DNA from 2 places in the Streptomyces sp. NPDC000151 genome. Region 2 is predicted to be linked to the other one. Evidence: predicted binding sites of a transcription regulator. Region 2 holds the regulator's gene; the other holds the start of a gene.
What was found. Region 2 encodes HrcA, which represses chaperone genes, less so after heat shock. Its sites were predicted from a motif close to TTNGCACTCNGNNNNNCNGAGTGCNAA; they were not measured.

Region 1: groES (co-chaperone GroES) is a predicted target of HrcA. The motif match lies at 2,129-2,155, and genes of this name have one in related genera.

Annotation. Positions count from the first base shown of each region.
Region 1 covers NZ_JBEPFC010000115.1:16,477-19,880, reverse strand. Annotated here, with positions in the region: gene tsaD (tRNA (adenosine(37)-N6)-threonylcarbamoyltransferase complex transferase subunit TsaD) at 1-866, shown strand, start outside; gene ABT381_RS26295 (THUMP-like domain-containing protein) at 903-2,084, opposite strand; gene groES (co-chaperone GroES) at 2,302-2,610, shown strand; gene groL (chaperonin GroEL) at 2,743-3,404, shown strand, end outside.
Region 2 covers NZ_JBEPFC010000016.1:67,664-71,067, reverse strand. Annotated here, with positions in the region: gene ABT381_RS08025 (DUF3097 domain-containing protein) at 1-39, opposite strand, end outside; gene ABT381_RS08020 (MBL fold metallo-hydrolase) at 79-813, opposite strand; gene hrcA (heat-inducible transcriptional repressor HrcA) at 1,087-2,103, shown strand; gene dnaJ (molecular chaperone DnaJ) at 2,104-3,237, shown strand; gene ABT381_RS08005 (nitronate monooxygenase) at 3,338-3,404, shown strand, end outside.

The DNA of each region.
Region 1 (3,404 bases), on a different contig from region 2:
CGGCGGCCAAGGCGTACGCGTACGCCCTCGGCAAGCCGCTGTACGGCGTCAACCACCTCGCCTCGCACATCTGCGTCGACCAGCTCGAACACGGCGCGCTGCCCGAGCCGACCATGGCCCTGCTGGTCTCCGGCGGCCACTCCTCGCTGCTGCTCGCGCCGGACATCACCTCCGACGTGCGGCCGCTGGGCTCGACGATCGACGACGCGGCGGGCGAGGCGTTCGACAAGGTCGCCCGGGTGCTGCACCTCGGCTTCCCCGGCGGCCCGGTCATCGACCGGATGGCCCGCGAGGGCGACCCGGACGCGATCGCGTTCCCGCGCGGCCTCACCGGCTCCCGCGACCCCAAGTACGACTTCTCCTTCTCCGGCCTGAAGACCGCCGTGGCCCGCTGGATCGAGGCCAAGCGCGCGGCCGGCGAGGAGGTGCCGGTCGCCGACGTCTCCGCGTCCTTCCAGGAAGCGGTGGTGGACGTGCTGACGCGCAAGGCCGTACGGGCCTGCAAGGACCACGGCGTGGACCACCTGATGATCGGCGGCGGCGTCGCGGCCAACTCCCGGCTGCGCGCGATGGCCGAGCGGCGCTGCGAGGACGCGGGCATCACGCTGCGCGTGCCGCGCCCGAAGCTGTGCACGGACAACGGCGCGATGGTCGCGGCCCTGGGCGCCGAGATGGTCGCCCGGAACCGCCCGCACTCCGCCTGGGAGCTGTCCGCCGACTCCTCCCTCCCGGTCACCGAGCCGCACGTCCCGGCCCCGGAGCACCGTCACCGCCACGGCGTACCGCACAGCCAGGGCCACGGCCACGGTCATGGCCACGACCACGATCACGTGCACGAGATCAGCAAGGACAACCTGTACTCGTGAGCGGCCGTCGGCCGTACTGCTGAGGCGCCGGCCTCCTCATCGAGGCGTCGCCGGCCGGCCGATGAGCATCGTCGGGGCGCCCGCGACGCGGGTGAGGAGGACCGTGGCGGAGTGCGGGCCGCGGAGCTTCACCTTGCGGCGGAGCTCCTCCGGCTCGACGGCGGAGCCGCGCTTCTTGACCGTCAGCACGCCGATCTCGCGCTCCCGGAGGAGTGCCTTGAGCTTCTTGAGGTTGAAAGGCAGCTCGTCGGTGATCTCGTAGGCGGCGGCGTACGGGGTGGGGCGCAGCTCGTCGGCGGTGACGTACGCGATGGTCTCGTCGATCAGGCCGCCGTCCAGCTCCGCCGCGACCTCCGCGACCAGGTGCGCGCGGATGACGGCGCCGTCCGGCTCGTAGAGGTAGCGGCCCACCGGGCGCACGGCCGGGTCGGGGAGCGGCGCTGTGGTGTGCAGCGCGGCGCCGGAGGGGAGCAGGGTGGCCCGTACCGAGCCCGGGTCCGTGCCGAACCAGAGCACGGCCTCCTTCACGTCGCCGCCGTCCGAGATCCACTCCGCGGCGGCGTCCTCGGGGATCGCCTCGTGCGGGATGCCGGGGGCGATCTTGAGGGCGGCGTGCGGGGCCTTGCGGGCCGCCTCGATCGCCCAGGAGAGCGGTGGGGAGTACGCCTCCGGGTCGAACACGCGGCCGCGGCCGCCCCGCCGCGCCGGGTCCACGAAGACGGCGTCGTACGGGCTCGTGTCGATCTCCGTGACGTCTGCGCAGCGCACCTCGATCAGGTCGGCCAGGCCCAGCGCCTCGGCGTTCGCGCGGGCCACCTCGGCGGTGAGCGGGTCGCGGTCCACGGCCAGGACCCGGATGCCGGCCCGGGCGTACGCGATCGCGTCGCCGCCGATGCCGCAGCACAGGTCGGCGACGGACCGTACGCCGAGCGCGGCCAGCCGCGCGGCGCGGTGGACGGCGACGGTGCGGCGGGTGGATTGCTCGACGCCGTTCGGGGTGAAGAACATCCGGTACGCGTCCTCGGCGCCGAACTTCGCGACTGCCCGCTGCCGCAGCCGGGCCTGCCCGAGTGCCGCGGAGACCAGTTCGGCCGGGTGCTCGCGGCGCAGCCGGGTGGCGGTGGCGAGTTCCTGCGCGGGGTCGTGGTCGCGGAGGCCGGACAGCAGCGCCCGGCCCTCGTCGGTGAGCAGCGCGGAGAAGGAGTCGAGAGGGTTCACCCGGCCCATTCTGGGGCAGGTCACGGATCTCTTTCGAAGCCACGTTGGCACTCCGCTTGACCGAGTGCTAACCGCGTCATAGTCTCGGCGCTGGCACTCACCACTGGAGAGTGCCAAACACAGCGACGGGCAGGTCCGGCACCCGCGACGACGGATCCACCTGGTCGCCACCTCAGACAGTTAACCCCGTGAGATCTCCGAAGGGGGAGGTCGGATCGTGACGACCGCCAGCTCCAAGGTTGCCATCAAGCCGCTCGAGGACCGCATTGTGGTCCAGCCGCTCGACGCCGAGCAGACCACGGCTTCGGGCCTGGTCATTCCGGACACCGCCAAGGAGAAGCCCCAGGAGGGCGTTGTCCTGGCCGTGGGCCCGGGCCGCTTCGAGGACGGTAACCGTCTTCCGCTCGACGTTTCCGTCGGCGACGTCGTGCTCTACAGCAAGTACGGCGGCACCGAGGTGAAGTACAACGGCGAGGAGTACCTCGTCCTCTCGGCCCGCGACGTTCTCGCGATCGTCGAGAAGTAAGCCGGGAGTCCGGGTTCACCTCGGACACCAGTACTGCACCCAGCTTTTCTGATCTGCGCCCCTGGTTCCCGCGTCTCACCACCCGGGGCAGGGGCGCATTTCGTTGAGAGTACGACTAAGGACACGTAACTCATGGCGAAGATTCTGAAGTTCGACGAGGACGCCCGTCGCGCCCTCGAGCGCGGCGTCAACAAGCTTGCCGACACGGTCAAGGTGACGATCGGCCCCAAGGGCCGCAACGTCGTCATCGACAAGAAGTTCGGCGCCCCCACCATCACCAACGACGGTGTCACCATCGCGCGCGAGGTCGAGGTCGACGACCCGTACGAGAACCTCGGCGCCCAGCTGGTGAAGGAGGTGGCGACCAAGACCAACGACATCGCGGGTGACGGCACCACCACCGCGACCGTCCTGGCCCAGGCCCTGGTCCGCGAGGGTCTGCGCAACGTCGCCGCCGGTGCCTCCCCGGCCGCCCTGAAGAAGGGCATCGACGCCGCCGTGAAGGCCGTGTCCGACGACCTCCTCGCGACCGCCAGCCCGATCGACTCCAAGTCGGACATCGCCGCCGTGGCCGGCCTGTCCGCCCAGGACAAGCAGGTCGGCGAGCTCATCGCCGAGGCGATGGACAAGGTCGGCAAGGACGGTGTCATCACCGTCGAGGAGTCCAACACCTTCGGCCTGGAGCTCGACTTCACCGAGGGCATGGCCTTCGACAAGGGCTACCTCTCCCCGTACATGGTCACCGACCAGGAGCGGATGGAGGCCGTCCTCGAGGACCCGTACATCCTGATCCA
Region 2 (3,404 bases):
CGGCGGCGTGAGGTCGGGACCGTACTGTCTGCTGCGCATTCGACAGACGATATGCGGGCGGCGTGTCGCCCGTGCGGGCTACCCGGGCGACACGCCGAAGCGGCGGGCCAGCCCCTCGCGCTGGGTGCGGACGAAGCGGGCATCCACGACGGCGCCGTGGCCCGGGACGTAGCGGGCGTCCTCGCCGCCGAGGGAGAGGAGCCGGTCCAGCGCGGCCGGCCAGCAGGCGGGGAGCGCGTCGGGCCCGGCCTGCGGCTCGCCCGACTCCTCGACGAGATCGCCGCAGAACACCACCTCGGGCCCGCCCGAGGTGCCCTGCACGCACACCGCCAGGTCGTGCGCGCTGTGCCCGGGACCCACGTTCGCCAGCAGGACGTGCCGGTCGCCCAGGTCCAGCGTGCGTTCGCCGCAGACCGCGTGCTGCGGGACCACGAGGGTGTCCACCGCCTCGGCCGCCGCGTCCGGGTCGGCCCCGTTCCGTACCGCGTCGGCGAGCAGCGCCTCCGGCTCGCGGCGCAGCAGCTCGCCCATGCCGGTCGCGCCGAAGACCGTCACACCCGCGAACGCCGCCGTGCCCAGTACATGATCGAAGTGCGGGTGGGTGAGTGCGATATGGGTCACCTCACGGCCCAGTACGCCACGGACCTGGCGGCGCAGCTCGGCGCCCTCGGCCAGCCCGGACCCGGTATCGACCAGGAGGACGCCGGTGGTACCGGCCACGACGCCGACCGTGGCGTCCCAGTGCGGCAGCCGGCGCCTGGCGACCCCGTCGGCGAGCCGCTCCCACCCTGCCTCTTCCCAACTCGTGCGCATACCGCGACGCTAGCCCGTATAGCGCGAAATCGCCCGCGGCCGACCGGCTGACCTGGGCGTATCCGGGGGACACGGAGCCGCCGCGGCGCGATACGGTGGCCCGCCGGGCCGCGTGCCGCGGTGCCCGGCCTTGCCCTGGCCGTGCTACCCGGCCGTACACTGGTTCAGGGTTTGGCACTCGGACCGGTCGAGTGCCAGGGACAGCCGGCCGGACCCCGGCCGGGCAGGCGGCCACAGAGGCCAGGGGAGAGCGCGGGACTGGAGGTGTACGCGATGCTCAGCGAACGCAGACTCGAAGTGCTGCGTGCCATCGTCCAGGACTACGTGGGCACCGAGGAGCCCGTCGGCTCCAAGGCGCTCACGGAGCGCCACCGGCTCGGCGTCTCGCCGGCCACGGTCCGCAACGACATGGCCGCGCTGGAGGACGAGGGTTTCATCGCCCAGCCTCACACGAGCGCGGGCCGTATCCCCACCGACAAGGGCTACCGCCTCTTCGTCGACAAGCTGGCGGCCGTCAAGCCGCTCTCCGTCCCGGAACGCCGGGCGATCCACAGCTTCCTCGACAGCGCGGTGGACCTCGACGACGTCGTGGCCCGTACGGTACGGCTGCTCGCGCAGCTGACCCGGCAGGTCGCGGTGGTCCAGTACCCCTCGCTGACCCGGTCCACCGTCCGGCACGTCGAGCTGCTGTCGCTGGCCCCGGCCCGGCTGATGCTCGTCCTGATCACGGACACCGGACGGGTCGAGCAGCGCATGATCGACTGCCCGGCGCCGTTCGGCGAAACGTCCCTGGCGGACCTGCGGGCCCGGCTGAACAGCCGGGTCGTGGGCCGCCGCTTCACCGACGTCCCGCAGCTGGTGCAGGACCTTCCCGAGTCCTTCGAGGCGGAGGACCGGGGCACGGTCTCGACAGTGCTGTCGGTGTTGCTGGAGACTCTGGTGGAGGAGACCGAAGAGCGGCTGATGATCGGCGGTACCGCCAATCTCACGCGCTTCGGACATGATTTCCCGCTGACGATCCGGCCGGTGCTGGAGGCACTTGAGGAGCAGGTCGTGCTGCTCAAGCTGCTGGGAGAGGCGAAGGATTCGAGCATGACCGTGCGCATCGGGCACGAGAACGCTCACGAAGGCCTCACTTCCACATCGGTCGTCGCAGTCGGCTACGGTTCGGGCGACGAGGCAGTCGCCAAACTCGGCGTGGTCGGACCGACCCGCATGGACTACCCCGGAACGATGGGAGCGGTACGCGCAGTGGCACGTTACGTCGGACAGATCCTGGCGGAGTCGTAAGTGGCCACGGACTACTACGCGGTCCTCGGTGTCAGCCGCGACGCCTCGCAGGACCAGATCAAGAAGGCTTTCCGGCGGCTGGCGCGCGAGCTGCACCCGGACGTGAACCCGGATCCCAAGACCCAGGAGCGGTTCAAGGAGATCAACGCCGCTTACGAGGTGCTGTCGGACCCGCAGAAGAAGCAGGTCTACGACCTCGGCGGCGACCCGATGTCCCAGGGCGGCGGCGCCGGCGGTGCCGGCTTCGGCGCGGGCTTCGGCAACTTCTCCGACATCATGGACGCGTTCTTCGGCACGGCGTCGCAGCGCGGGCCGCGCTCGCGCACCCGCCGCGGCCAGGACGCCATGATCCGGCTGGACGTGGAGCTGCACGAGGCCGCGTTCGGTACGACCAAGGACATCCAGGTCGACACGGCGGTCGTGTGCACGACCTGCTCCGGCGAGGGCGCGGCGCCCGGCACGTCGGCGCAGACCTGTGACATGTGCCGCGGGCGTGGCGAGGTCTCGCAGGTCACCCGGTCCTTCCTGGGCCAGGTCATGACCTCGCGGCCGTGCCCGCAGTGCCAGGGCTTCGGCACGGTCGTGCCGACCCCGTGCCCCGAGTGCGCGGGCGACGGCCGCATCCGGTCCCGCCGCACGCTCACGGTCAAGATCCCGGCCGGTGTCGACAACGGCACCCGCATCCAGCTCGCGGGCGAGGGCGAGGTCGGCCCCGGCGGCGGCCCGGCCGGCGACCTGTACGTCGAGATCCACGAGGTCGCGCACCCGGTCTTCCAGCGGCGCGGCGACGACCTGCACTGCACGGTCACGATCCCGATGACCGCGGCGGCGCTGGGCACGAAGTGTCCGCTGGAGACGCTGGACGGGGTACGGGACGTCGACATCCGGCCCGGCACCCAGTCCGGGCAGTCGATCCCGCTGCACGGCTGCGGCATCACGCACCTGCGCGGCGGCGGTCGCGGCGACCTGATCGTCCACGTCGAGGTCCAGACCCCGGGCAAGCTCGACGCCGAGCAGGAGGAGCTGCTGACCCGGCTCGCCAAGCTGCGCGGCGAGGAGCGGCCCACCGGGCAGTTCCAGCCGGGCCAGCAGGGACTGTTCTCGCGCCTCAAAGACGCCTTCAACGGGCGGTAGGCAGTAAGGCCGGGGGGCCGGGGTGGTCCCCCGGGAAGGCACTGCGCGGCACGGTCGCCCCGATTCAAGGGGCGGCCGTGCCGCGTGACACGATGTGGTCATGCCCACCGCGCTGACCGATCTGTGCCGCCATCCGATCGTGCAGGCCCCCATGGCGGGTGGCGCCT